Regions from separate parts of the Streptacidiphilus cavernicola genome, predicted to be linked through region 2. Evidence: riboswitches for the same ligand, from Rfam matches in the RefSeq annotation. Region 2 holds a riboswitch; each other region holds the start of a gene.
The links. A riboswitch is a leader RNA that binds a small molecule or an ion and turns the genes downstream of it on or off. The one in region 2 is predicted to bind cobalamin.
Positions count from the first base shown of each region.

Region 1: another riboswitch for cobalamin. It lies ahead of metE (5-methyltetrahydropteroyltriglutamate--homocysteine S-methyltransferase); the one in region 2 lies ahead of ACEZDE_RS21350 (CbtB domain-containing protein).
Region 3: another riboswitch for cobalamin. It lies ahead of ACEZDE_RS24455 (cobalamin biosynthesis protein); the one in region 2 lies ahead of ACEZDE_RS21350 (CbtB domain-containing protein).

Region 1 is NZ_JBHFAB010000003.1:292,785-302,169, reverse strand. It holds gene ACEZDE_RS05770 (DEAD/DEAH box helicase) at 1-590, shown strand, start outside; gene ACEZDE_RS05765 (ArsR/SmtB family transcription factor) at 627-983, shown strand; gene ACEZDE_RS05760 (SRPBCC family protein) at 980-1,441, shown strand; gene ACEZDE_RS05755 (peptidoglycan-binding domain-containing protein) at 1,565-2,239, shown strand; gene metE (5-methyltetrahydropteroyltriglutamate--homocysteine S-methyltransferase) at 2,294-4,636, opposite strand; cobalamin riboswitch at 4,801-5,021, opposite strand; tRNA gene ACEZDE_RS05745 (tRNA-Leu) at 5,455-5,540, opposite strand; gene ACEZDE_RS05740 (ATP-binding protein) at 5,827-6,426, shown strand; gene ACEZDE_RS05735 (MBL fold metallo-hydrolase) at 6,535-7,842, opposite strand; gene ACEZDE_RS05730 (M20/M25/M40 family metallo-hydrolase) at 8,009-9,361, opposite strand.
Region 2 is NZ_JBHFAB010000016.1:64,228-73,612, reverse strand. It holds gene ACEZDE_RS21355 (NRAMP family divalent metal transporter) at 141-1,805, shown strand; cobalamin riboswitch at 2,048-2,170, shown strand; gene ACEZDE_RS21350 (CbtB domain-containing protein) at 2,210-2,428, shown strand; gene ACEZDE_RS21345 (CbtA family protein) at 2,460-3,341, shown strand; gene ACEZDE_RS21340 (GNAT family N-acetyltransferase) at 3,477-3,974, opposite strand; gene ACEZDE_RS21335 (superoxide dismutase) at 4,211-4,828, shown strand; gene ACEZDE_RS21330 (RNA polymerase subunit sigma-70) at 4,900-5,904, shown strand; gene ACEZDE_RS21325 (hypothetical protein) at 5,901-6,155, shown strand; gene ACEZDE_RS21320 (SDR family NAD(P)-dependent oxidoreductase) at 6,250-6,972, shown strand; gene ACEZDE_RS21315 (peptidoglycan-binding domain-containing protein) at 7,160-7,804, shown strand; gene ACEZDE_RS21310 (hypothetical protein) at 7,829-8,791, opposite strand; gene ACEZDE_RS21305 (hypothetical protein) at 8,788-9,222, opposite strand; gene ACEZDE_RS21300 (hypothetical protein) at 9,215-9,385, opposite strand, start outside.
Region 3 is NZ_JBHFAB010000020.1:93,105-102,489, reverse strand. It holds gene cobN (cobaltochelatase subunit CobN) at 1-1,944, opposite strand, end outside; gene ACEZDE_RS24460 (cobyric acid synthase) at 1,989-3,485, opposite strand; gene ACEZDE_RS24455 (cobalamin biosynthesis protein) at 3,482-4,456, opposite strand; cobalamin riboswitch at 4,560-4,771, opposite strand; gene ACEZDE_RS24450 (hypothetical protein) at 4,826-5,083, opposite strand; gene ACEZDE_RS24445 (NAD(P)/FAD-dependent oxidoreductase) at 5,200-6,651, opposite strand; gene ACEZDE_RS24440 (alpha/beta hydrolase) at 6,857-7,993, shown strand; gene ACEZDE_RS24435 (hypothetical protein) at 8,081-9,385, shown strand, end outside.

The DNA.
Region 1 (9,385 bases), on a different contig from region 2:
AGCACTCCGCGAAGCTGCGACGGCTGGTCGAGATCACCGGGGCGGCGCTCGCCGCGAACGAGAAGGTCCTGGTCTTCTCCTACTACCGGGACGTCCTCGGCACCGTGCACGAAAGGGTGCTGTCCGCGCTGGGCGGCACCGCGCCGGTGTTCGGCCCGATCGCCGGCTCCACCGACCCGGCCCGGCGCCAGGAGACGGTGGACGCCTTCACCGAGCACCCCGGCCCCGCGGTGCTGCTGGCGCAGATCCAGGCCGGGGGCGTCGGGCTCAACCTGCAGGCGGCCAGCGTGGTGGTGCTCTGCGAGCCGCAGGTGAAACCGGCGCTGGAACAGCAGGCCGTCGCCCGCGCCCACCGGATGGGCCAGACCCGCCGGGTCCGGGTGCACCGGCTGCTCACCCCGGGTGCGACCGACCAGCGGATGCTGCGCCTGCTCGACCGCAAGCAGCGCCTCTTCGACGCCTACGCCCGCCGCAGCGAGGCCGCCGAGACCGCCCCGGAGGCCCTGGACGTCTCCGACACCTCCCTCGCCCGGCTGATCGTCGAGGAGGAGCAGCAACGCCTCGCAGCCGAGAAGCTCCACAACCCTTAGGTTGTGCAAATGGTCGGTTGTGGATAGGCTCGGGGCATGGCAGTCATAGAGGACGAGTTGAGCCTGGTTTTCACGGCGCTTGCCGACCCCACCAGGCGCGCGATCCTGGAGCGCCTGGCCCGTGGCGACGCGACGGTGAACCAGCTCGCCGAGCCCTTCGCGATGACGCAGCAGGCGGTGTCGAAGCACCTGAAGGTGCTGGAGCGCGCCCGTCTCATCTCGCGGACCCGGACCGCGCAGTCCCGACCGTGCGTCCTGGAGACGGTGCGCCTCGACGAGGCCTCCGACTGGATAGCCCGGCACCGGCAGATATGGGCCGACCGACATGACCGCCTCGCCGAGCACCTGGCCGCACTGCGCACCGAGCAGCGGCCCGACGAAGGGACGTCATGATGACCGCCACCGGAGAACTCACCTACCGGCGGGTGCACCGCGCATCGCGGGAGCTGCTGTTCGACTGCATGACCACGCCGGACCACCTGGCCCGCTTCTGGGGCCCGACCGGGACGTCCACGCCGGTCGGCAACATCGTCGTGGACCTGCGCCCCGGCGGCGCCTTCGAGACCACCATGGTCAGCGACGCCGACGGCAGTACGTACACCATGCGCGCCGTCTATGTGGAGGTCCAGCGGCCGGAGCGGCTGGTGTGGACCGAGGCCGATGTGGAGGGCGGCATGCGGACCACGATCACCTTCGTCGACCTGAACGACGGCCGCACCGAGGTGATCACCCATCAGACCAAGGTCCCGGCCCCCTACCTGAGCGACGAGGCGCAGGCCGGATTCCGCACCAGCCTGGACCGCTTCGACGCCTACCTGGCCGAGCTGCAGTCCACCGAGCAGTCCCGCTAGCAGGACGGCAGCAGGCACGCGGAGCCCTCGGTAGGCACCCCTTTAGCAGGCACCGGCCGCTCCCTGTTCCGTTTCCGGGAAAGCCGACCGGCCCCACCGGGCACAGACGGCACCATCATGGGCGTGGAGTCACAGCCCGATCTCGTCAGGCCCTATGTGGCGCACCTGGGCAGGACGGCGCCGGATCCGGCCGCCACGCCCTCCGTCTGGGAGGAGGACACCGCCGATCTCCCCGCGTCCGCGGGCGAGCAGCGCAACCGCGGCACGTCCCGGAGACAGCTCGGCTTCGCCCTGGCGCTCCTGCTCGCGGCGGCAGCGGCGCTGAGCGTCCCGGCCCTGCTCGGACGGCAGGGCGCGCCCGCCCCCGGCCACCGTCCGGGAAGCAGCCGCGCCGCGGCGGCCGGCTCCGCCGCAGCCGCGCCCGTCCCAGCGTCGCCGCAGCCGTCCGCGAACGGCCGGGCCGGGCCGACCGGGTCGCCGTCCCCCGGCATGCCGCTGCCCCGGCCGAGCGGCGGTCCCTACTCCACCTCCGCCTCCATCTCCTTTGCTCCCGTGCCCGGTTCTGCTGACGCCACCCTCCGCCCCGGCGACCGCGGCCCGGCCGTCACGCGGTTGCAGCACCTGCTGTTCGACCAGGGCTTCACCTATGTGTCGGCGACCGGCGTCTACGACGACGCCACCACCCGCGGCGTCACCCAGCTCCAGCACGACCGCGGACTGGCCGCCGACCCCACCGGCGTCTACGGCCCGCAGAGCCGCGCCTCCCTGGACCCGGACCCGACCGCCACCACGGGCTGACCGGCGGCCGGGGCGGACGGACTAGTGCCGTCCGCCCGCCCCGGCCGCCGCTCGTCAGGAGGCCGTGCCCGGCAGGGTGTTCCGCACCTCGCGCGCCGCTGTGACCAGGTTCTCCAGCGAGGCCTGGACCTCCGGCCAGCCGCGGGTCTTCAGCCCGCAGTCCGGGTTGACCCACAGCCGCTCGGCGGGGATGCCGCCGAGTCCCTTGCGCAGCAGGGCGGCGACCTCGTCGCTGCCGGGGATCCGGGGCGAGTGGATGTCGTAGACGCCAGGGCCGACCTCGCGGGGGTAGCCAGCCCGCGCGAGCTGGTGGGCGACCTCCATGTGCGAGCGGGCCGCCTCCAGGCTGGAGACGTCGGCGTCCATGTCGTCCAGGGCGTTGAGGATGTCGCCGAACTCGACGTAGCACATGTGGGTGTGGATCTGGGTCTCGGCACGCACCCCGCTGGTGGTGAGCCGGAACGCCTCGGTGGCCCAGACCAGGTACGCGGCGCGGTCGGCCGTGCGCAGCGGCAGCGTCTCGCGCAGGGCCGGTTCGTCCACCTGGATCACCGCGGTGCCCGCGGCCTCCAGGTCGGCGACCTCGTCGCGCAGGGCCAGGGCGACCTGCCGCGCCGTCTCGGCCAGCGGCTGGTCGTCGCGGACGAAGGACCAGGCGAGCATGGTGACCGGCCCGGTCAGCATCCCCTTGACCGGGCGGTCGGTCTGCGCCTGGGCGTAGCCGGTCCAGCGGACGGTCATCGGCTCGGGGCGGGAGATGTCCCCGGCCAGGACCGGCGGGCGGACGTAGCGGGTGCCGTAGGACTGGACCCAGCCGTGCCGGGTGGCGAAGTAGCCGGTGAGCTGCTCGGCGAAGTACTGCACCATGTCGTTGCGTTCGGGCTCGCCGTGGACCAGGACGTCGATCCCGGCCTTCTCCTGGAAGGACAGGACCTCGCGGATCTCGGCCTCGATCCGCTGCTCGTAGCCGGCCGTGTCGATCCGTCCGGCACGCAGGTCGGCGCGGGCGTTGCGCAGCTCGGCGGTCTGCGGGAAGGAGCCGATGGTGGTGGTCGGCAGCAGCGGTAGGCCGAGCGCGGCGCGCTGCGCGGCGGCGCGCTCGGGGTAGGCCTGCGGGCGTCGGGTGTCGGCGTCGGTGACGGCTGCGCTGCGGGCCCGGACCGCCGGGTCGCGGGTCAGCGCGGAACCGGCCCGGGACTCCAGACCGGCCCGGTTGGCGGCGAGTTCGGCGGCGATGAGGTCGGTGCCCTGGGTCAGTCCGCGCGCCAGGGTGACGATCTCCGTGGTCTTCTGCCGGGCGAAGGCCAGCCAGCGGGCGACCTGGGGGTCGACGTCGCGCTCCCGGGCGGCGTCCAGCGGGACGTGCAGCAGCGAGCAGGAGGCCGCGACGTCGACCTGGTCGGCCAGGCCGAGCAGGGTGCCCAGGGTGGTCAGCGAGGCGGCGAGGTTGTTGATCCAGATGTTGCGGCCGTCGACCACGCCCGCAACCAGGCGCTTGCCGCGCAGGCCGCCGACCGTGGCGAGAGCGTCCAGGTTGGCGGCGGCGGGTCCGGTGAAGTCCAGCGCCAGTCCCTCGATCGGGGCCTTGGCCAGCACCGGCAGGGCCTCGCCGAGCCGGTCGAAGTAGGAGGCGACCAGCAGCTTGGGCCGGTCGGCCAGGCCGCCCAGATCGCGGTAGGCACGGGCGACGGTGTTGAGGTCGGCCGGGGTGCGGTCCTGCACCAGGGCAGGCTCGTCCAGTTGGACCCAGTCGGCCCCCGCGGCGCGCAGGTCGGCCAGCACCTCGGCGTAGACCGGCAGCAACCGGTCGAGCAGGGTGATCGGCTGGAAGTCGGCGGCCACGCCGGGGGCGGGCTTGGCCAGCAGCAGGTAGGTGACCGGGCCGACCAGCACCGGGCGGGCGCTGTGGCCGAGGGCCAGCGCCTCGCGCAGCTCGGCGACCTGCTTGGTCGAGTCAGCGGTGAAGACCGTGTTCGGGCCGAGTTCGGGGACCAGGTAGTGGTAGTTGGTGTCGAACCACTTGGTCATCTCCAGCGGCGCCACCTCCTGGGTGCCCCGGGCCATCGCGAAGTAGCCGTCCAACGCGTCCGCGTCGACGGCCTTACCGTGCCCGACGACCGAACGGTGCCGGTCGGGGATCGCGCCGACCATCACGCTGGTGTCCAGCACGTGGTCGTAGAAGGAGAAGTCACCGGTCGGGACCTCGTCCACACCGGCCTCGGTGAGCTGCTGCCAGGCCTGGCGGCGCAGTTCGGCCGCGGTGCGCTGGAGGGCGTCGGCGGTGACGCGGCCCTTCCAGTAGCCCTCGATGGCCTTCTTCAACTCCCGCTCGGGGCCCTGGCGGGGGTAGCCGTACACGGTGGCCCGTGCTGCCGCGGCTGCAGGCTTGCTGGTCAAGGGACTCTCCTTCGCGAGTACGTCACTGGACGACCCCGGAGACGGGTCGCAGGCGCGAAGGGACGACAGCACCGGGCGGCTCAGGACGCGGCTCTGCCGCGCGTGCCCACCTGATATGTACGCCGACCCGCCCACGAGGTCACCGGGATCTCCGCGCACACCTGTGGCGTGCACGGGCAGTGGCAGGTCTTCGGACTCGCGGGCACGTCTGCCGAGGGCAGACACCTACTGGCCGTCGCTTCCCAGACCCGTACCCGGGCCCAGTGCTTGATGACGGCGGTCGTTCCCACTCACCGCTGCGGGGCAGTCCCGGAATCACACCGGGTTCCCTCTTACGACGCGCCTGCCTGGCTGACAGGGCGAACCGACTGCAACCGCCAGACTAGACGCCGAATCAACACGACCGTGACCGCCGTCCCACATCATGGACATAAAGCCGGGGGGTCGGGTGCGACCGACGGCCAGGCGGCCTCCGGCCGGGGCCACCCCCTCGGCGTCGACCAGCCTGCCAACTCGGCTGGCACTCCCCGCCGCAGGGCTCAGGTCGCCTGGAGACGGCTACGGGCCACCTCGATCTCGCTCAAGGCGGCACCGCCGAACACCGCTTGATCCCGCAGAGCAGCGAAGACGCGGATGAAGTACGCAATGTTCTCGGGCCTCGCAGCAGCCGTGGTTGGACACCCCGGCGAACACCCTGGAAAGGAACCTCGCATGAACTGCTGCTCCGCCCCCCGGACGGCCTCCGATTGGCCACGCCAATGTCCAGAAACGACGAAAGCCCCCTGGTGGGGGGCTGTTCGTGTTGTTGGTTGGTTGGTTGGTGTCCGAGGGGGGACTTGAACCCCCACGCCCCGAAGGGCACTAGCACCTCAAGCTAGCGCGTCTGCCATTCCGCCACCCGGACCGGGTGATCGCCAGCGGCGTCTCCGCCGTGCTGACCAAGGAAACAATACCAAGAAAACGGAGTGCTTCTGACCGGGGTCCGCAGCGTCGGGACAGCGTCGGGACACGGTGCCGACCGATCACTTTTGCACCCTTAGCGATCACAGATGAGCAAGAAGCGTGCAGTTTACGTATCTGCCCGGGTGCACTGCGTAGCCACGCGGTCTCATATCGGATGAGCCGACCGACCGGCGCGGCAGCAGAAGACCCGCCGGGGGCCCGTACGCGCAGAGGATGGCGGCACCGACATGCATGTCCGCGGAGAAGTCCCTCCCGACCCCGCCTCCGGAACGCCGTCTCCCGCAGCGAACCCTCCGGGCGCCAGCCCTCCAGCCCCGCGGGCCCCCGGAGCCCCTGGGACACCCGGAGCCCCTGGAGCCCCCGGCATCCTCGGTGTCGAAGGCGTCTGGCGGTTCGCGGCACCAGCCGTGGACAGCTCCGTGCCGCAGGCGCGGCACGCGGTGCGGGATCTGCTGACGGCACAGGGCATGGCCGGGCCGCAGTACGACGACCTGCTGCAGGGGATGCTGCTGATCGTCTCCGAGCTGGTCACCAACGCGGTGCGGCACGCCGCGCTGCTGTCGCCGCAGATCGTGGTCGAGGTGGTGATCGGCTCCGGCTGGGTGCGGTTGTCGGTGGAGGACAGCCACCCCTACCGGCCCCGGGCGCTGCACAGCGACGAGGTGGAGTCAGGCCGCACCGGCGGGCGCGGACTGCTGCTGGTCAAGGCGGTCACCACGGAGGCGGGCGGGGTGTACGACGTCGAGCGCACCGCGGGCGGCGGCAAGGTGGTCTGGGCCTCGCTACCGCTCCCGGTGCCCGCGCCGCGCTCCGAGCAGGGGAACTGAGCGGCCGTCACCGTCCGCCGAACCTACCGACATCGGTGATCCCGGCGAACCCGCCGACGCCTGCAATCCCGTCACGCCGCCGACGCCACCGCCCCCGCCGACACGCCGTCAGATGATCTCGCGCCACCAGTGGTCGACCTTCGGCGGGTTCGCGACCTCGATCCGCTCCCCCGGCCGGGGCACCGCGATCCGGACCCCGCGCTCGTCGGCGTCCACGCAGAGCCGCTCCACCGGCTCGGACCAGTCGTGCAGCCCCAGCACGAAGGTCCCCCAGTGCACCGGCACGAACAACCCTTTCGCCGGGTCGTCGTGGCCCCGGTTGACGTCCAAGTGAGTACTCACTCCCTCCTCCGGGGTCATGTGCACCGAACGCCAGTGGTTGCTGTACGCGCCGACCTGGACCAGCGACAGGTCGAACGGGCCGTGCCGCTCCCCGGTCTCCGCGAAGCCGTCGAAGTACCCGGTGTCGCCGCTGTAGAAGACCCGCTGCTCGGCGCCGATGATCGCCCAGGAGCTCCACAGCGTGCCGTCGTTGGCGAAACCGCGGCCGGAGAAGTGCTGGGCCGAGGTGGACACCAGCCGCAGCCCGCCGACCTCGGTCTCCTCCTCCCAGTCCAGCTCGTCGAACCGCTCCGGGCCGACGCCCCAGCGCTCCAGGTGCGCGCCGACCCCGAGCGGCACCACGAAGCGCAGTTCGGGACGGGTACGGGCGAGGGTGCGGATGCTGCGCATGTCGAGGTGGTCGTAGTGGTCGTGCGAGATGACCACGGCGTCGATCCGCGGCAGCGCGTCCAGCGGCACCGGCGGCTGGTGGATCCGGCGCGGGCCGACCGACTGGGACGGCGAGCAGCGCTCGCTCCACACCGGGTCGAGCAGGATCCGGGTGCCCTCGACCTCGACCAGCGCGGTGGAGTGACCGAACCAGGTGACGGCGAGTCCGGTCCCGCCGACCGCGCCGACCAGCCCGTCCCTGACCAGCGGCACCGGACGGGTCGGGCGGCGGAGCTGCTTGCCGAACAGCATCTCCTTGAGGATCTGCCGCCCCTCGGCGGCACCGGGCGCGGCCTGCATCCCGCCGCCACCCTCGCCCTCACGCCCGCCCGCGCCCTCGCTGCCAGCCTCACGCCCGCCCGCGAATTCGGACTCGGACTCGGTCTCGGCCTCGAACCCGGCCCCGGTTTCAGCCCCGGGCCCGTCCCCGTCCGCCCCCCGCGGCTGAGCCTCGGCGGTGTTGTGGAACACCCCGTCCCGGTACTGCGGCGAGAGCCGCAGCCGGTCCCCGCGCGCGCCCTGCTTGGGGTCCCCGCCGAACGCGGCCGGCAGTTCGCGGGCCGCCCAGGCCAGCGCTCCGGCTGCCCCGACGGTGACCGCGCCCAGCGCGACCCCGATCGCCCCGGTCGTACCCGTCCGCCGCATGCCGTGCCACCTCTCGTACGGGCCGCCCGTTCGTCGTGACGGCCCCCGTCTGTTCGGCAAACGGTCCTGCGGTGGCGATGGTTCCGCCTGGCGGAGAGCCGCCGCGAGCCGTGCAGGGAAGCCGCCGCGAGCGGCACCCCTGCCGGTGGTCCCGCCTGGCCGACCGCTAGCCGACCGCGCTGAGGAAGTCGTCCAGCACCGCCGCGCCGAAGCGCAGCGCGTCCGCCGGGACCCGCTCGTCCACGCCGTGGAACAGCCCCTGGAAGTCGTAGCCGGGCGGCAGCCGCAACGGGGAGAAGCCGTAGCCGAGAATGCCGAGCTCGGAGAACTGCTTGGCGTCGGTCCCCCCGGTCATCGAGAACGGCACCACCGCCGCGCCCGGGTCGTGCGCCAGGACCGCCTCCCGCATCGCGGCGAAGACCGGCGCGTCGACCGGCGCGGTGAGCGCGCTGGAGCGGTGCTGGTACTCCCAGTCGACGTCCGGGCCGGTCAGCTCGTCCAGGACAGCCTCGAACTCGGCGGCCAGGCCCTCCCCCGGCAGGGTGCGGCCGTCGACCGCTCCGACGGCCAGTCCGGGAATCACATTGGTCTTGTAACCCGCTTGCAGCATCGTCGGGTTGGCGCTGTTGCGGAGGGTCCCGGCAACCAGCTTCGCCGCCGCCGGGTCGAGCCGCGCCACATAGGCGTCCACGTCGAACCCGGGGTCGTCGACCTCCTCGCCGCTCAGCGGCACGCCGGTGGCCGCGCCGAGCGCGAGCAGCGACGCCCGCACGGTCGGGGTGATCCGCACCGGCCAGCGGTGCTCACCGATCCGGGCCATCGCGGCGGAGAGCCTGGTCACCGCGTTGGCCGGGTTGGGCTTGGAGCCGTGCCCGGCCGTGCCGTGCGCGGTCAGCCGCAGCCAGCCGGTGCCGCGCTCGCCCGCGCCGACCGGGTAGAGCCGCTGCCCGGTGGCGGTGTGGACGGTGTACGCACCGGACTCGCCGATGGCCTCGGTGCAGCCCTCGAACAGATCGGCGTGGTTGCGGACCAGCCAGTCGGCGCCCGCTTCGGCGCTGTCCTCCTCGTCGGCGGTGAAGCAGAGCACCACGTCCCGGCGCGGACCGCGGCCCTCGCGCCCCCAGGCGCGGGCGACCGCGAGCATCATCGCGTCCATGCCCTTCATGTCGACGGCGCCGCGCCCCCACACCACGCCGTCGCGGATCTCCCCGCTGAAGGGGTGCACGGTCCAGTCGGACGCCTCGGCCGGGACCACGTCCAGGTGTCCGTGCACCAGCAGCGCGGGCAGACCGGGCTCACTGCCGCGGATCCGGGTGACCACGTTGGCCCGGCCCGGCGCGGACTCCAGCACCAGCGGCGAGAGCCCCGCCTCGGCCAGCCGCTCGGCGGCGTACTCGGCGGCGGGGCGCTCCTTGCAGTCGCCGCCGCCGCGGTTGGTGGTGTCGATCCGGATCAGCTCGGAGGTGAACCGGATCGCCTCGTCGCCCCGCAGCGCCCCGCCGTCGACTTCCTTATCCACCGCAGTACCCCTCACATCCGCACG
Region 2 (9,385 bases):
GGCATGCGGTAACCACCTTCCCCGATCCGCCCGTACGCACGGCGTTCGGCCTGTGCTGCCCAGGTGGCGGCAGGGCATGGGATTGTGATGGCCGCATGCCCTCCAGCACGGCCCCCACCGGGGCCAGGGAGGGGTTCATCATGACCACCACCACCGACACCACCGTCCGCACCGCGGTACTGGACGACGCGCACGTCGGCGATATCCACGGCGCGCTGGGCACGATCCGGCTGGGCGACCACGGTGAGCGCCGCGGCCTGTCCGCGAAGCTGAAGACCCTGCTGGCGATCGCCGGCCCCGGCCTGATCGTGATGGTCGGCGACAACGACGCCGGGGCCTTCGCCACGTACGGCCAGGCCGGGCAGAACTACGGCACCCACCTGCTGTGGACCCTGCTCCTGCTGGTCCCCGTCCTCTACGTCAACCAGGAGATGGTGCTGCGCCTCGGCGCGGTCACCGGAGTGGGCCACGCCCGGCTGATCCTGGAGCGCTTCGGCCGCTTCTGGGGCGCGTTCAGCGTGATCGACCTGTTCATCCTCAACGCCCTGACCCTGGTCACCGAGTTCATCGGGATCACCCTGGCCGCAGGCTACTTGGGGCTCCCCAAGGCCGCCTCGGTGGTGCTCGCCGCGGTAATCATCGTCGCCTCGGCGTTCACCGGGTCGTTCCGCCGCTTCGAGCGGATCGCGATGGTGCTGTGCGCGGGGTCGCTGCTGCTGGTCCCGGTCTCGTTCATGGTCCACCCGGCTGCCTCGCAGATGGCGCACGACTTCCTGGTGCCCACCATGCCCGGCGGCAGCGGGCAGGCAGCCACGGTGATGCTGCTGATCATCGGGATCGTGGGCACCACGGTCGCCCCTTGGCAGCTGTTCTTCCAGCAGTCCTACGTCATCGACAAGCGGATCACCCCGCGCTTCATGAAGTACGAGAAGGCCGACCTGTGGCTCGGCATCGCCGTCGTCGTCATCGGAGCCGCCGCCCTGATGGGCGCCGCTGCCGCTGCCTTCGCCGGTACCCACGGGGCCGGGAACTTCACCGACACCGCCGGACTCGCCCACGGCATCGCCGCGCACGCGGGACGGCTCGCCGGAGTGCTGTTCGCCATCGCCCTGCTGGACGCCTCGATCATCGGCGCGTTCGCGGTCTCCCTGTCCACCGCCTACGCCATCGGCGACGTCTTCGGGATCAAGCACTCGCTGCACCGCGGGGTCAGCGGGGCCAAGGGCTTCTACGCCGTCTACGCCGCCCTGGTCTGCCTGGCCGCGGTGATCGTTCTGCTGCCGGGATCGCCGCTGGGGCTGCTCACCGAGGGTGTGCAGACCCTGGCCGGGGTCCTGCTGCCGTCGGCCTCGGTGTTCCTGCTGCTGCTGTGCAACGACAAGCAGGTGCTGGGCCCGTGGGTGAACGGCCCGCGCACCAACGCCTTCACCGCCGCGGTGGTCGGCGTGCTGGTCACCCTGTCGGTGATCCTGACCGCCTCGGTGCTGTTCCCGCACATCGGCTCCGGCGCGATCCTCGACATCATGGCCGTCTGCGGCGCGGCGGGAGCGGTGGCGGCCGGATACGCCCTGGTCCGGCGGCGGGGCGGGGCGGGTGCCGGGGTCGAGGCCCCGGTCGAGGTCCTGGACGAGGTCCCGGTGGACCGCAGCGACCGCGACTCCTGGCGGATGCCCCCGCTGGAGACCCTGACCAGGCCGGTCATGGCGACCGGCCGCAAGATCGGGATGGGCGCGCTGCGCGGGTACCTCGCGGTGGCGATGGTCCTGGTGGTCATCAGGATCGTCGAGGTCGCGATCGGGCACTGACGCTAACGGCGGGGGAGCCGCGGCGGAGGAGCTGGGGCGGCAGAGCTGTGGTGGCGGCGTCGGAAGGTGCTGACCGCCACGGCGAGCCGTACCGGGAGAGGCCGAACCTGGCGGTCGCCTTCGCTGCCCAGCGGTTGACCTCGGGCCGGACCCGGAACAGGGCCCGGACCCGGCCGGTCGGGCTCGATCCGGCCCCGCGAAGTGCGGTCATGCCTGATTGACGCCCTGCCGGGGCGTCCGTACTCTCTGGGGCGTGTGACGGCCTGAGGAAGCTGGTGGAAATCCAGCACGGTCGCGCCACTGTGAGTCGAACGCCACCCGGGCGCTCGTCGAGTCAGACAGTCGGCCGTCGCAGCACTCCATTCGCTGAGGGACGCACGATCCCCGTTCAAGGAGGCTCTTCGGTGAGCAGTCTGTCCGCACCCCCCGCTGCCATATCCACCCCGGTCGTCCTGCCGGTTTCCAAGGCTGTGCTCTGGCTGGTCGGCACCGCGTTGATCGCATGCGCCGTCTACTACTTCATCGGCGTCGACCAGGGCGCCTACTCGGTGTTCGGCAACGACATGCACATCCATGAGTTCGTCCACGACTCCCGCCACTTCCTCGGCTTCCCCTGCCACTGACCTCTGAGCGGAAGCACGGACGGAACCCATCATGGAAAAACGACTCATCCTGCGCGGCATCATCGCCGGCGCGGTGGCCGGGCTGCTCGCCTTCGTCTTCGCGCGGATCCTCGCCGAACCGGTCATCAACACCGCCATCAACTACGAGAGCGCGCGCGACGCGGCCCAGGACGCCCTGGACAAGGCCGCGGGGCTGCCCATTCCGGACGCGGGCCCGGACATCTTCAGCCGGACCGTCCAGGCCAACATCGGCATCGGCGTCGGCATGGTGTTCTTCGGGATCGCCATGGGCGCGCTGTTCGCCGTCACCTACGCCATCTGCCTCGGACGGGTCGGCGCGTTGCGCCCGCGCAACCTCGCCCTGCTGGTCGCGGGCGGCGGCTTTCTCGGCGTCTACTTCGTGCCGTTCATCAAGTACCCGGCCAACCCGCCGTCCATCGGGCACCCGGACACCATCCACGACCGCGGCAACCTCTACCTGGTCATGGTGGCCTGCTCGGTGCTGTTCCTGATCGGAGCCGTGGTGCTGGGCAAGCGGCTGAAGCCGCGGTTCGGCAACTGGAACGCGACCCTGCTGGCGGGCGCCGCCTTTGTGGTGGCGATCGGCATCGTCATGGCGCTGCTGCCCTCGCTCGGTGAACTCTCGGCCAATGTCAAGGAGTTCGGCCACCACGCGACCGAGACGCCGTTGCCGCTGACCAACGCCAAGGGCGCCATCGTCTTCCCCGGCTTCCCGGCGGACACGCTGTTCTCGTTCCGGTTCTACTCCGTCGCCGCGCAGTTGCTGCTCTGGGGGACGCTGGCGCTGGTCTTCGGTCCGATGGCGGAGCGGCTGCTGCAGCCCAAGGCCGCCCCGGCGACGCCGTCGACCCCGTCGACCGCCCCGGCGGCGGAGGTCGGCAGCACGGTCTGACACCCGCGTCCTCCCTCGGGCCGGGCCGGGGTCGTGACTCTCCGTCAACAGGGGAGCGCGGCACCGGCCTTTGACGTCCCTCGGCCTTTGGTGTTCCCCGGCCTTGGTGTCCCCCGGCCGTTGGCCGTAGCGCATTCAGCAGGTCCGCTGATACTCGACCTGGTCGAGCGGCCTGCCGTCGCCGAAGTCCAGGACGCGGCAAGCGCCGGACTCGGTGAAGCCGCTCTTGACGTAGAAGCGGCGTGACTGCGGGGTGTCGCGCAGCGTCCACAGGTGCGCCCGGTGGAATCCGTCCTCGCCCAGGCGGTTCAGCGTCCCGGTCATCAGCGCGGCGGCGACGCCGCTGCCCCAGCCGTCGGGGTGGCCGTAGAAGCTGTGGATCTCGGCGAACCCCGGTCGGCTCCCGGACCGGTCGAACCAGGACATGGCCAGGGGGCGGCCGTCGAGCGCGGCGAGCAGGACCGTACCGGGCCCCTCGATGATCCGCCGGTGCCACCGGGTGCGCCTGCTCAGCACCGCGTGAGCGGCGAACTCCGGGTCGAACAGGGGCGCGTAGGCCGCTTCCCAGGCGGCGGCGTGGATCTCGCCCAGTGCGTCACCGTCGTCAGGGCGGGCCAGGCGGACGTCGATCATTCGGCGGTCTCCTCGGACGGAGGGGCGGGGTGGGCCTGGTCCGGTCCGGCGGGCGCCGGTGGGAAGACGGTCAGCAGGCACGCACAGCGGGGAGGCTGACGGCCGCCCCGCCCCGCAACACATCTTGCTGCACACTTGATGTTGTTGCAACTAGTTCGCAATAGTGGTGTCCGACGATCGGCAGTCGATCCCGATCCGATCCGATCCGTACCGCTTCGCGAGAGGGCACCCGAGCCATGGGCCAGTACAGCCTCCCCGACCTCCCTTACGACTACTCCGCCCTGGAACGCGCCATGACCGGCGAGATCCTGGAGCTGCACCACTCCAAGCACCACGCCGCCTACGTCAAGGGCGCCAACGACACCCTGGAGCAGCTCGCCGAGGCCCGCGACAAGGACACGCTCACCCCCGCCTCGCTGGTCGGCCTGGAGAAGACCCTGGCCTTCAACCTCTCCGGGCACGTGCTGCACTCGCTGTTCTGGAACAACCTCTCCCCGGACGGCGGCGACCGCCCCGACGGCGCGCTGGCGGACGCGATCACCGAGCACTTCGGCTCCTTCGAGGCCTTCAAGAAGCAGCTCACCCTCGCCACCACCGCTGTTCAGGGCAGCGGCTGGGGCATCCTCTCCTGGGAGCCCCTCGGCAAGCGCCTGATCGTCGAACAGGTCTACGACCACCACGGCAACGTCGGCCGGGGCAGCACCCCGCTGCTCGCCTTCGACGCCTGGGAGCACGCCTACTACCTGCAGTACAGGAACGTCCGCCCCGACTACGTCGGCAAGCTCTGGGACGTCGTCGACTGGGCCGACGTCAGCGCCCGCTACGCCAAGGCCGCAGGCAGCGCCACCGCCTGACCGGGCCGGACGCCGGGTCACCGATGAGTCAGAGGCCTCCCGCGCGTCACATCCATGTGGACGTATCAGGTGTGGAAGCGGCGCGCGCGGGAGACCAGGGCGCCTTCGAGCGGCTGGCCGAGCCGCACCGCCATGAGCTGCAGGTGCACTGCTACCGCATGCTCGGCTCGATCGAGGACGCCGAGGACGCGGTCCAGGAGACGTATCTGCGCGCGTGGGTCCGACTGGACAGCTACGCCGGGCGGGCGCCGTTCCGGGCGTGGCTGTACGGCATCGCGACCCACGCCTGCCTGGACGCGCTGCGCCGCCGCAAGGCCCGGGTGTGGCCGTCCGACCTCTCCGGGCCGGGCGACCCGCGCCGGGAACCGGCCCCGCCGGTCGAGCTGCCCTGGCTGCAGCCCTACCCCGACCTGCTGCTCGACGCGGCTGCTCCCGCCGACGCCGAGCCCGAGGCTCTGGTGACCTCCAAGGAGACCGTCGAGCTGGCCTTCCTGGCCTCGATCCAACGGCTGCCGGCCCGGCAGCGGGCGGTGCTGATCATGCGCGATGTGCTGGACTGGTCGGCCAAGGACACCGCCGCCTCGCTCGGGACGACCCCGGCGGCGGTGAACAGCGCGCTGCAACGTGCGCACGCGACCCTGGCCGACCATCTGCCGGCCGACCGGGCCGGATGGACGCCGAAGTCGAGCACGGCCGAGAAGTCCCTGCTCAAGCAGCTGATCACGGCCTGGGAGCGGTCGGACACCACCGCCCTGGTCGCGCTGTTGCGCGCCGACGCGCGGCTGGTCATGCCGCCGCGGCCGTCGTGGTTCTCCGGCCGCGACGACATCGCGGTGTTCTTCCGCGAGCACGTCTTCGCCGGGATGGGCGGCGGATGGCTGCTCCGGCCCACCGGGGCCAACCGGCAGCCCGCGGTCGCCGCGTACTGGCGGGCGCCAGGCGCGTCGGAGCACCGGCCGTTCGGGATCGCCGTGCTCGGTGTGCTCGGGGCCGACGACGGCGGCGGCATCGCGGAGTTCGCGATGTTCGCACAGCCGGAGCTGTTCCCGAGGTTCTCGCTGCCGAGTCGGCTGTGACCGACGGCTTCCGGGTCCGCACGCTCACGCTGCGGCCCGGCGAGGCGATCGACTACCGGGCGGCGGAGTGGAGCGGGGCTCTGGTGATCGTCGAACAGGGCGAGCTGGAGGTGGAGTGCGTCAGCGGGGTCCGGGCCTGCTTCGGCGAGGGCTCGGTGCTGACCTTCGCGGGGTTGGAGCTGCGTCGTCTGCACAGCACCGGCAGCGGCTGCCTGGTGGTCACCGGGCTGTCGCGCGAGCCGGTCCGCTGATCGGTCGAACTCGTCCGGCCCGTCGATGACTCGGGGCCCGGTGGTGCGTCACACAGGTGATCCCCATGCACGGAATTCATCGAAGGAGCTCGCCATGTCATACGCAGACAAGACCGTCCTGATCACCGGCGCCAACCGCGGCATCGGCCAGGCGCTGGTCACCGAAGCCCTCCGCAGGGGCGCTGAGCGCGTCTACGCCGGCACCCGACAGCCGCTGCGCCACCCGGACCGCCGGGTCACCCCGCTGATCATCGACGTGACCGACCCGGAGCAGGTCCGGGCGGCGGCCGAGGCCGTCGGGCCGCTCGACATCCTGGTCAACAACGCCGGTCTGGCGCTGGGCGACGACCTCGGCGACCCCGCCGCGCTGGAGCGGCACCTCGCCGTGAACCTGTTCGGCACGCACCGGATGATCCAGGCGTTCCTGCCGTCGCTGACCGCCTCCCGGGGCTCGATCGTCAATGTGCTCTCGGCGGCGTCGCTGGCCGCCGTGCCGGTGCTCCCGTCCTACTCGGTCTCCAAGGCCGCCGCGTTCTCGCTGACCCAGTCCCTGCGCGCGCTGCTGGCGGGGCAGGGGGTGAGCGTGCACGCCGTCCTCGCGGGGCCGGTGGACACCGACATGAGCCGGGACCTGCCCGTCCCCAAGGCCGCCCCCGGGACCGTCGCCCGTGCCGTCTTCGACGGGATGGACAACGGTGAGGAGGAGATCTTCCCCGACCCGATGACCGAGCCGATGGCGGCGGGCTGGCGCGTCGGCGCGGTCAAGGAACTGGAGCGGGCGAACGCCGCGCTGCTCGCCGCCCCGACCCTGACCTGAGCCGGTTCACGCTGCTGGGGCGGCGTCCCGCGCGATCGTCCCGGGACGGGGGGCTGTCGCAGGTCAGGGTGGGTGCCGTCCCAGGATGTCGGCAGAGCTCCGGGGGCCGTCGACAGTCGCGGGCCGGATGCCCGAGGCTCGCAACCGGCGGCCTTCCGGGCGTCCTGAGATCCAGGGGAGTTCTCCGATGTTCAAAGCGTTCAAAGCGGTTCTCGTCGGCGGCGCGGCTGCCGCGACGGTACTCGTCGCCACCCCGTCCGCGTGGGCGACACCGGCTCCGATCAGCTACCACAGCACGTCCTGCCCGAACAGCCTCACCTACAACGAGGACGACGGCTGCGTCGTCTACCTGCAGCAGATGCTCAACACCCTCGGCTTCGGCCTGAGCGTCGACGGCCAGTTCGGCGCCAACACCCTCTCCGCGGTGAAGTGGACGCAGACCAAGGCGCACCTGCAGGACAGCTCGGTGGGCGTGGACGGCCAGGTCGGCCCGGTCACCAAGGGCTGGATCGACAAGTTCTACGCCCAGTCGTCCCGGCAGCCCGGCCCCAGCAACGCCTGCAGCATCGTGCTCAACCCGTCCCCGACGAGCGGCGCGGGGGGCGCCAGCGCGACCATCGCCCAGATCAACAACTCGGCAACGTGCACCGGTTGGCTGGAGCGCTACAGCAACGGCAGCTGGTCGCAGGTGTCCGGGCAGCACACCATCGGCGGGCCCGGCCAGTGGGTGACCACGTATGTCTATGCCGACACGTCGACCGAGCTGGCCCGCGCGTGCGTGCACTACGTGGGCAGCGGGGTGAGCGGGACCACCTGCACCATCGGATTCTGACGCCTGGTCAGGAGAGGCGCCTGGTCAGGAGAGCGGCTCCGGTGCGGCGATCCGGCGGGTCTCCTCGGTGACCTCGCTGAGTTCGTTCACCGGAGCCTGCGCGCGCCAGGCGTGGCGGCCGGCGTCGAGGAGGCCCAACCGGGCGGCCTCCTCGGCGTTGCCGCTGGTCAGTGCCAGGGTAGCGATCCCGTCCCGGGTCGCCAGGACGTCGAAGCGGGCACCGCGCCAGGAGGCGAGCAGGCGGCGGTAGGAGACGTCGTCGCACAGCTCGAACTCCAGCCGACGGGACATCATCGTGCCGTCCTCGGCGGCCCGGTAGACGGTGGCCTCGCCCTGGTCCGGGCCGAAGTCGGCGAGATGGGGCGAGCCCTGGAAGGTGACCACGGGCCCCCGCGGGATGCTTCCCGCGGGGGCGGGCGCGACAGGCCCTGACGACAGCCCCGCCTGTTCGGCGGCGGGGAAGGCGTGCCACCCGGTGTAACGGCCGGGGTAGCGGGCCAGCGCCTGCTCCCAGCCCTCGGTGCCGTCCTCGGCGAGGTGCCAGAGCTCGGCGCCGACCGGGATCTCGGTCAACTCCAGCCAGTACTCGGGGACGGCGGCGGGCGCGTAGTCGGTGTAGCCGGTGCCGAGGAAGGGGTCGGGCAGCACCAGGGTGGAGCCGAGGCGGGCCGCGGCGGCGGCGGTCCGGCCGCCGAAGGACGCCTGGAACAGCGCGGGCCAGTGCGTCGGGAAGCGGAGCACGAACAGACCGTCGCCCGCGGGGAAGTCCGCCCCAGCGGTCTCGGTGGCCAGCCCGTGGTAGGCCCGCGCCGCCGCGCCCGAGTCGGCGGCCGCCACGTCCACCAGGCGCGAGCACAGCCCCCACGTCCGGTACGGCTCGAAGGCGCCGGGGACGGTGCTGTTGCCCAGGTAGCGCGCGGCGAGCTGCCGGGTGATCGGCAGTTGCACCAGGGTGCGGGGGGAGAGGCCGGGGGTGGTCGTGGTCATTCCGGGTGATCTGCCTTCCAGCGGGCGAGCAGGTCGTAGCGCGTCTCGGTGAGGTCGGTGACGTCTTCGAGCGGGAAGGTGCCCTCGTATTCGATGGCACCGGTCCTGACCAGGTAGGCGTCGGCGAAGGCCGCGCCCTTGGCGCCCTGGTAGTAGCCGTTGATCCGGCCGTTGCGGACGCCGCCGCTGGAGAACAGCTCGCCCTTCCAGCGGAAGGTCCAACTGGAGGAGTACCAGGAGGTGACCGACCGGGGGTCGACGGGGTGGCAGCCGGAGCGCCCGCGCGGGTCGGGCCCCAGGCCTTCCGGCGCAGGCTCGCCTTCGTCCACGCAGAGCGTGATCATCGGCGCACCGTCGTCCGACAGGGCCCGGTAGAGCCGCCCTCGGTACTCGACGAACCGTTCCGGCCCGTAGGAAGACGAACTAGCCATCGGTCTTGATCCACCTGTTCCCGTCGAAGTGAGCCGCAAGGGACTCCTTACCGTCCGAGGTCATTCTCCAGATCTCGGACCCGTCGGGGACCTTGGTGCGCACGGCGTCCCATTCGGGGATTCCGCCACCGGTGTACCCGGTCCCGGTGAACGGGTCCTGCCA
Region 3 (9,385 bases), on a different contig from region 2:
GTCGATGTGCATCACGAACTCGTCGAAGGCGTCCTCGTCCGGCTGGTCGTCCACATGCAGGTCGTGGTGCAGCTCGGCGGCCTTGACCAGGGTCCAGATCTGCGCCCGGACGGCCGGGGCCTTCGCCGGGTCCAGGTCCTTGACCAGCGCGTACTCGTCCAGCAGCTGTTCCAGCTTGGCCAGGTCGCCGTAGGTGTCGGCCCGCGCCATCGGCGGGACCAGGTGGTCCACGACGGTGGCGTGGCCGCGCCGCTTGGCCTGGGTGCCCTCGCCGGGGTCGTTCACGATGAACGGGTAGACCAGCGGCAGTTCGCCCAGCACCGCGTCCGGCGCGCAGCCGGCCGAGAGTCCGAGGCCCTTGCCGGGCAGCCACTCCATCGTCCCGTGCTTGCCCAGGTGCACCACCGCGTCCGCGCCCCAGGACTGCTCCAGCCAGCGGTAGGCGGCCAGGTAGTGGTGCGACGGCGGCAGGTCGGGGTCGTGGTAGATGGCGATCGGGTTCTCGCCGAAGCCGCGCGGCGGCTGGATCATCAGCATCACATTGCCGAACTCCAGTGCCGCCAGCACGATGTCGCCGTTGTCGACATAGAGACCGCCCGGCGGCTCGCCCCAGTGCTGGAGGATGCCGTCCCGCAACTCCGGCTCCAGCGCGGCGAACCACTGCTGGTAGTCGGCCAGCGGCACCCGGGCCGGGGCGGCGCGGAGCTGTTCCTCGGTCAGCCACTCGACGTCATGGCCGCCCGCGGCGATGAGTCGATGAATCAGTTCGTCACCGCCTGATGGATAGTCAGCGACGGTGTAGCCGGCCTCGCGCAGTGAGTCCAGCAGCCGCACCGCCGAGGCCGGGGTGTCCAGGCCGACCGCGTTGCCGACCCGGGAGTGCTTGGTCGGATAGGCGGTGAAGACCACGGCGATCTTCTTCTCGGCGTTGGGCCTGTGCTTCAGCGCCGCGTGCCGCAGCGCGATCCCGGCGACCCGTCCGGCCCGCTCGGGATCGGCGGCGTAGACCGGGATGCCGTCCGGGCCGGGCTCCTTGAAGGAGAACGGCACGGTGATCAGCCGGCCGTCGAACTCCGGGATGGCCACCTGCATCGCCGCGTCCATCGGCGACAGCGCCGCGTCCGAGGCCTCCCAGGCCGCCCGGGTCGAGGTCAGGCACAGGCCCTGCAGGACGGGGATGTCGAGGTCGGCCAACGCGCCGATGTCCCAGGCCTCTTCGGCCCCTCCCGCTGACGCGTCCGCGGCGACCGCACCTCCCGAGGCCAGCACCGTGGCGACCACCGCGTCGCACCGCCCCAGCAGTGCGAACAGCTCGGCGTCGGCCCCGCGCAGCGAGCCGCAGAAGACCGGCAGGGCGTTGCCGCCGCGTTCCTCCACCGCCGTGCACAGGGTGTCCACGAAGGCGGTGTTCCCGGACAGCTCGTGCGCCCGGTAGAACAGCACCCCCACGGTCGGCCGGTCCGGGTCGAACTCCCGTGCGCCGCTGACCCCGTACTGCGGCATCGGCTGCGCCGGGGCGAAGCCGGAACCGGTCATCAGCACGGTGTCGGAGAGGAAGTGCGCCAGCTCGGCCAGGTTCGCCGAGCCGCCCTCCACCAGGTAGGTCAGCGCCTCGGCGACCACCCCGGCGGGCACCGACGACAGCCCCATCAGCTCCGCGTCCGGCACCGACTCGCCGCCGAGCAGTACGGTCGGCACCCCGGCGGCGGCGATCTGCGCCAGCCCGTCCTCCCAGGCGCGGCGTCCGCCGAGCAGCCGCACCACCACCACGTCCGCGCCGTCGACCAGGAGCCGCAGTTCCTCGCCGACCGCGACCCGGGTCGGGTTGCCGATCCGGTAGTCCGCGCCCGAGGCACGGGCCGCCAGCAGGTCCGTGTCGGCGGTGGACAGCAGCAGTACGGTCGCCGCCGCCCCGGACTCGTCGGACTGTGTTGCGTCGTCCATCGGGACGGCCCCTCCCGTAGTCGTTTCCCAGCTGGTCAGTGTGTTCACGGCGCACCCGGCGGCACGAACGGCAGCCCGTCCGGCACCCCGCCCTCGATCAGCCGCCACAGCGCGGCGGTGTCGGCGTGCGTTTCGATCAGATCCCCGAGCAGGTCCAACTGCCGCTCCCGGGCCGCGGAGAAGCTGACGCCCGGGGCCGGGGTGAAGTCCCGCCCGGCGACGGCGGCGACCTCGCCGAGGAAGGCCCGCCGGAAGCCGTCGTTCTCCAGCGCGCCGTGCCAGGTGGTGCCCCAGACCGCCCCCACCCGGCAGCCGTCGAGGAAGGTCTCCCCGCCCTCGACGGAGGCCACCCCGTGGTGGATCTCATACCCGTGCACGGTCTCCCCGTAGGCCGAACCCACCGGGCGGGCCAGGGTCTTGGCGGCGGCGAACTCCACCCGGACCGGCAGCAGCCCGAGCCCGGCGACCGTCCCGGCCCCGGACTCGACCGTGTCGGTGATGCTCCGCGCCAGCATCTGGTAGCCGCCGCAGACGCCCAGCACCGGCCGTCCCCCGGCCGCCCGCCGGGCCAGCGCGGTGTCGAGCCCGCGTTCGCGCAGCCAGGCCAGGTCGGCGACGGTGGCCCTGGTCCCCGGCAGCAGCACCAGGTCGGCGTCCGCCAGCTCCTCCGGACGGGTCGCCCAGCGCACCAGCACACCGGGCTCGGCGGCCAGCGCGTCGATGTCGGTGAAGTTGGACAGCCGGGGCAGCCGGACCACCGACACCCGCAGCACCTCGCGTCCGGCCGCCGCCTCGTCCGGCGCCCGGTCCAGCAGCCCGGCCAGGCCGAGCGAGTCCTCGGCGTCCAGCCACAGCCCCGGCAGCATCGGCAGCACCCCCAGCGACGGACGGCGGGTCAGCTGCTCCAGCATGTCCAGGCCCGGCTTGAGCAGCCGGACGTCGCCGCGGAACTTGTTGACGATCCAGCCGGCCAGGTGCCGCTGGTCCTCGGCGGACAGCAGCGCCAGCGTCCCGTACATGGCGGCGAAGACGCCGCCGCGGTCGATGTCGCCGACCACCACCACCGGCAGGTCGGCGGCGACGGCCAGGCCCATGTTGGCGAGGTCCCGGTCGCGCAGGTTGATCTCGGCGGGGGAGCCCGCGCCCTCGCAGACCACCACGTCGTAGCGGCTGCGCAGGTCGGCCAGGCAGTCCAGGGCGATCCGGAGCAGCGCGGGCTTGCGCTCGCGGTAGTCCAGCGCGCCCACCTCGGCGACCGCCCGGCCCAGCACCACCACCTGGCTGCGGCCGTCCCCGCCGGGCTTGAGCAGCACCGGGTTCATCGCCGCCTCGGGCTCCACCCCGGCGGCGGCGGCCTGCATCGCCTGGGCCCGGCCGATCTCCGCGCCGTCGGCGGTGACGAAGGAGTTCAGCGACATGTTCTGCGCCTTGAACGGCGCGACCGAGACCCCCTGCCGGGCCAGCCAGCGGCAGATCCCGGCGGTGACCACGCTCTTCCCGGCGTCCGAGGTGGTTCCGGCGACCAGCAGCGAGCCCCTCATCGGCGTCCCCTCCGCAGCAGCGCCGCGGCGGCGGTGACACCGACCGCCAGCAGCCCGACCCGGCGGGACAGCACGCAGGCGCGCTCGATGTCGCCGACCGCCACCGGCCGCAACTCCGGTCCCAGCAGCGGCCGGTGCTCGACCCGGCGGCCGTAGGCCAGGGTCCCGCCGAGGCGGACGCCCAGCGCCCCGGCGAAGGCAGCCTCGGCCTGCCCGGCGTTGGGGCTCGGGTGCGCGGAGGCGTCACGCCGCCAGACCCGCCAGGCGGTGCCGCCGCCGCCCGCGCCGCGGCCCCCGCCGCCCCGCCGCCCCCCGGCGGCGGTGGCGGCGGTCAGCAGCGCGGTGAGCCGGGCGCCGGGCCAGCCGGCCGCGTCGTCCAGCCGGGCCGAGGCCCAGCCGAAGCGGAGGTGCCGCGGCGAGCGGTGGCCGACCATGGCGTCCAGGGTGTTCACCGCGCGGAACGCCAGCAGCCCCGGCACGCCCGCGACCGCGCCCCAGACCAGCGCGTTCACCACCGCGTCCGCGGTGTTCTCGGCCACCGACTCGACCACCGCACGGGCGACCTGCTGCCCGGTCAGCTCCCGCGGGTCGCGCCCGCACAGGTACGGCAGCCGGTCCCGGGCCGCGGCCAGGTCCCCGGCCTCCAGCGCGGCGCCGATCGTCCGTGCCTCACGGACCAGCGAGGCGCCGCCGAGCACGGTCCAGGTCGCGGCGGCGGTCAGTAGCACCCGCCCGGCGGCGGAGCGCCGCACGGCCCGGTCGGCCGCGTACCCGGCCGCGCCGGCCGTCCCCGCGCAGAGCGCGGTGAACAGCGCCCCGGCGTCCCTGCGGTCGCGCCAGAGCCGCCGTTCCGCGGCTGCCGCGGCGCGTCCGAAGCCGGCCACCGGGTGGCCGCGCCGGGGGTCGCCGAAGGCGGCGTCGGCGGCGTAGCCGAGAGCCAGGCCGAGTGAGGTCGCCGCGCTCGCGCGCACGGCGGTCAGCGGGGCGGTCGCGCGGGGACGGGGGCGGCGCCGGAGCATGGTGGCGGCAGGGCAGCGCGCATGGCGTGGATGTCCTCACTCAGGGTCCGCGCCCTGGATCGACGAACCGGGGGCGAGAGTCTCCTGGCTTCCGGATCGACGCGCTCCCGGGCCTTCCCGCGGCGACGGCACCCGGTTTCCCGGGCACCGTCGACAGCCGTGGCCGTGGTTCGAGAGCGCTCCCCGGTGACAGTGGCGGGACCGCGCCGGACTTGGGGTCTCCCCCGCACCGGACTTCCTCTCCATGCCTCCGTTTGGCCTTGTGATCCCACCACGCCGCCGGTCCGAGCGTCAACACGGCCGGGACCGGCCGGAACACCCTCAGGCCGCGGTGTCCTCGCTCCGCGGGAACACCGCCGGGAGCGCCGACGGCAGGGCGGGCAGGGCGGGCGGCGCCGCGGCCGGCGGCAACTGCTGCGGGGCGCGGACGATCCGCAGCAGTTCCACCGGAGCGTGGTCCTGGACCACGCGGTCGGCCGGACTGGTCGGCGGGCGCAGGATCCGGTCCTCGAACCAGGACATGCCGAGCAGTACGCAGAGGCCGAGTGGAGCGGTGATCAGGCACAGAAGGACAGGCATGGGCACCCCAATGAGTTGAGTGCTGCGTCTTCCGATATCCGACTTCCCCCGGCTTCCAGGGTGGGTCAGAGTCGGTCGATCCGCATCTCGGAGTGTCCGGAGCCGACTGCGGAGCGTCAGTGCCGCCCGGAGACCAGGTCAGCGGCCCTGGCGATGGGCGAGGTGGCGGCCCGGCCGCCGCGCTCCTGCCGGTCGGCGGCGTGGTAGGCCGCGTACATGCCGTGCACGCCGATCCAGCGCAGCGGCTCGGGCTCCCAGGCGCGGACCCGGTGGCCGACCCAGGGCAGCCGGGTCAGGCCGGTGTCCGCGCCGCCGCTCCCGCCACCACTCTCGCCCAACTCACGGAGCACCAGGTCGCGCAGGGTGCGTCCGGCCAGGTTGGTGGTGGTGACCCCGCTGCCGACGTAGCCGCCGGCCAGGCCGAGGCCGGTGGCCCGGTCCAGGTCCACGGTCGAGCACCAGTCCCTGGGCACCCCGAGCACTCCGGACCAGGCGTGGTCGATCCTGGCCTCGGCCGCGCCCGGGAAGAAGTCCACCAGGATCGCGCGCAGCTGGTCCACGGTCCGCTGGGCCGTGGTCCCGTCGCTGTCCGTCCGCGAGCCGAAGCGGTACGGGACGCCGCGTCCGCCCAGCGCGATCCGGTCGTCCGCGGTGCGCTGCGCGTACATGTAGGCGTGCGCCATGTCGCCCAGCACCTCCCGTCCGGACCAGCCCGCCGCGTCCCAGAACGCGGCCGGGAGCGGCTCGGTGACCACCATCGAGGAGTTCATCGGCAGCCAGGACCGCTTCTCGCCGCGCAGCGCCGCGGTGAAGCCCTCGGTGGCCCGCAGCACGAACCGGGCCGACACCGTGCCGCGGTCGGTCACCGCCCTGGCCGGGGCGCCCGGTCCGCCGTCCTTCCCGGGCCGTCCGGGCAGGACGGCGGTGACGGTGGTGCCCTCGTGGACGGTCACGCCCATCGCCTCGACCACCCGGGCCAGGCCCCGGGCCAGCTTGGCGGGCTGGATCCGGGCCCCGTGCGGGGTCCAACTGCCGCCCAGCGCCCCGGCCACGTCGATCCGTTCGGCCGCCTCGGCGGCGCTCAGCAGGACCTGGTCGGTCTCGCCGAAGGAGTGCTCCTGCTCCACGTAGGCCTTGAGCCGCCGCACCTGCGCGGGCGTCCTGGCGACCTCCATCACCCCGCCCCTGGCGATGTCGGCCTCGATGCCCTCGGCCGCGCAGACGGCGATCACCTCGTCCACCGAGGCGTCCATCGCCCGCTGCATCGCGATCGCGCCGGGCCTGCCGTATTTCCGGGCGAACACCCCGCGCCCGGCGAAGCCGTTGTAGAGCCAGCCGCCGTTCCGCCCGGACGCGCCGTAGCCGCAGAACCGCTGTTCGAGGACGGTGACGCGGAGGCCCGGGACGGCCTTCTTCAGGTAGTAGGCGGTCCACAGGCCGGTGTAGCCGCCGCCCACCACGCAGACGTCGGCCTCGGCCGAACCGTCCAGCGCGGGCCGCGGCTCCGGGAGACCGATGGCGGAGTACCAGAACGAGACACTGCCGTTGGCAGTGGCGGTGGTGCCCACGGGGGGACCTGCTTCCGAGCCGGGAATGGTGCCTGGCACGCTACCCACGCCCCGGACCAGCGGCAATGAACACCCTGTCAGGTGTGTCGCGGCGAGTCGGACACTCCGTCGGATGGACGCGCACCACTGGCGGACCGAGGCCCGCGGCCGTGGGATGGAGCGGAACGGGCAGGTGCGTGCCGAGGCGGCGACGGTGGGGAGCGACATGCGTTGGGGACGAGCAGCGACGGTGACCGCCCTCGGAGCCGGTTCGGCCGCGCTCGGGGCGGCGGCCGCGGCCCTGGTCGCCGGACGGGTCGCCTCGGACTTCGCGGTCCGTCCGCGCGGCCCGGCCCCGGCGGCGGCGGGCGGCCTCAAGGTGCACGCCGTGGGCGGCGGACGGGTCGAGCTGACCCGCTCCTGGGAGTCCCAGCGCCCCGGCCGCTACGCGCTGGAGTGGGACGGCGGGCGGGCGGCCGTCGGCGAGGTGGTCGGCGGGACGTCGCAGACCGTGGTCCGCGCACTGGAGCCGGTCGCGGCGGTGGGCGCGGGGCGGCTCGCCGTGGGCGACACGGTCCGGATCACCCCGCTGCTGTTCGACGGCGACCCGCGGACCGCGCTGGGCCTCGAGTTCGACGAGTTCGACATCCAGGGCGACCTCGGCCCGATGCCGGCCTGGTTCCTGCCCGGCGCCCGCGACCTGTGCCTGATCGCGGTGCACGGCATCGGCGCGGACCGGGGCCAGGTGCTGCCGCTGCTCCCGCTGTTCGACCGGCTCAGGGTGCCGGTGCTGGCGGTGACCTACCGCAACGACCGGGGCGCGCCGCGCTCCCCGGATGGCCTGGGCCGGCTCGGCGCCGGGGAGTGGCCCGACGTCGACGCCGCGATCCGGTTCGCGGGGGAGAACGGCGCCCGCCGGATCGTGCTGTTCGGCTGGTCGGTCGGCGCGACCATGGCGCTGCAGGCCGCCGTCCGCTCGGCCTCCCGGGCGGCGGTGTGCGGCCTGGTGCTGGACTCGCCGGTGCTGGACTGGCGCGGCACCGTGCGCCGGCAGGCCACCCGGCGCGGGGTCCCGGCCCCGCTGGCCGAGTTGGGCGTGCGCGCCGCGGCCGGCCGGGTCGAGGTCGACCCGCACGTCTACGACCGGATCGGGCTCGGCGAGGGCCTGACCGCGCCGGTGCTGCTGCTGCACAGCGCCGACGACACGGTGTCCCCGGTCGGCCACGCCCGCCAGCTGGCCGCCCGCCGGGAGGACCTGGTGCTGTACGAGGAGTTCCGGGACGCCGAGCACGCCGCGCTGTGGAACACCGACCAGGACCGCTACGAGCGGACCCTGAGCCGGTTCCTCACCCCTCTCCTGTGACCCATCCGTCACCATTCCGGGACCGGTGAGGGGCCGCCGCGCCTGAGGATGTGACAAGTGCCCCAATGACGGGGAAGACTGCACGGCGTGACGTCCCGGAATTCGCGTGACCGTACTGGCCGATCCGAGATTTCTGGCCGACCCGACCTCGTCGGCGCCGGCCAACCCGGCTCCGACGGCCGACCGCAGGGTGCGCCCGCGAGGGTCACCCGGCTGCCCTCCGCCGCCCGCCCGCAGCCCCGTGCCGCCGCGCCGGGCACTCCCCAGCGGGCCGGCGCGCAGGCCCGCCGCACGCCCCCCGCGGGGCTGCCGGGGCCCGCCCAGCTCTCCCCGCTCGCCCGGCGGCTGCTCGCCGACGCGGTGCGGATCGCCCGCTGGGCCGGCGAACTCCCCAATGTCGACCGCCGCGGCGACCTGCTCGAAGGCGACGCCGTCGACGCCGGGCGCGCGCTGGCGATGACCCGTGACGCCACCAACGCCGCCTGGGAGCGGGCCCGGCTCACCGGCCTGGTCGAACTCCGCGGCAGCGGCGCGGGCCCCGGTTGGCGGCTGCACGCCTGGGAGCACGACGACGAGGCGGTGCTGCGCGGCTGGGCGGCGCTGTTCGACGCCTGGACGCTGCTGGTCCCGGTCCCGGACCGGGCGCTGACCTCGCTGGCCGGGCTCGCCGTCGACCACGCCCCGCAACTCCTGTCCTTCCTGCACCTGGTGGACGGCCCGGTGCCGCTGACCGAACTGCTGGAACTGCTCCGCCGCGGCCTGGAGGAGCAGTGGCACGGGGGAGTGCACCCCGCCCTCGGCGCCCCGGTCCCGCACGCCGCCTGGGCGGTCTCCGCGGTCCGCGGCGACAGCGCGCTGGCGCTCACGCTGACCCCCGGCACCGCCGAGGTGGCCGGGGTGCTGGACTGGATGCTGGAGGGCTTCGCCGCCGTCGGCGCCCTGGTCCGCCGCGACGTCGGCCCGGAGCAGGACGTCTGCGCCGACCTCACCCCGCTCGGCCACTGGGCGGTGCGGGCCAAGCTGGAGGAGATCTGCACGGTCGCGCAGACCGCGGCCGGCCACATCGAGCAGTCTGCGCTGGAACTGCTCACCGCCTGCGCCCGCTACTCCCCGGGCCCGGCCCGCGCCGAGTACCGGGCCTGGCTGGCCGCCCGGCAGGCCGAGAGCGCCGTCGCCGACCTGCTCGCGGTCGCCCGCGGCGAGGACGCGCTGCTGCGCGGCCTGGCCTTCGAGGCGCTGCGGGTGGCCGGTCACCCGGCCGAGCCCGCCGTCCGCGACTGCACCGAGGAGCCGATGCTGCGCCCGTACGCGCTGCTGTGGCTGGCCGAGCAGAACGACGAGGGGGTGCTGCCCTCGGACGTCCTCGGCCGGGACGACGCCGCCTGGCTCTGG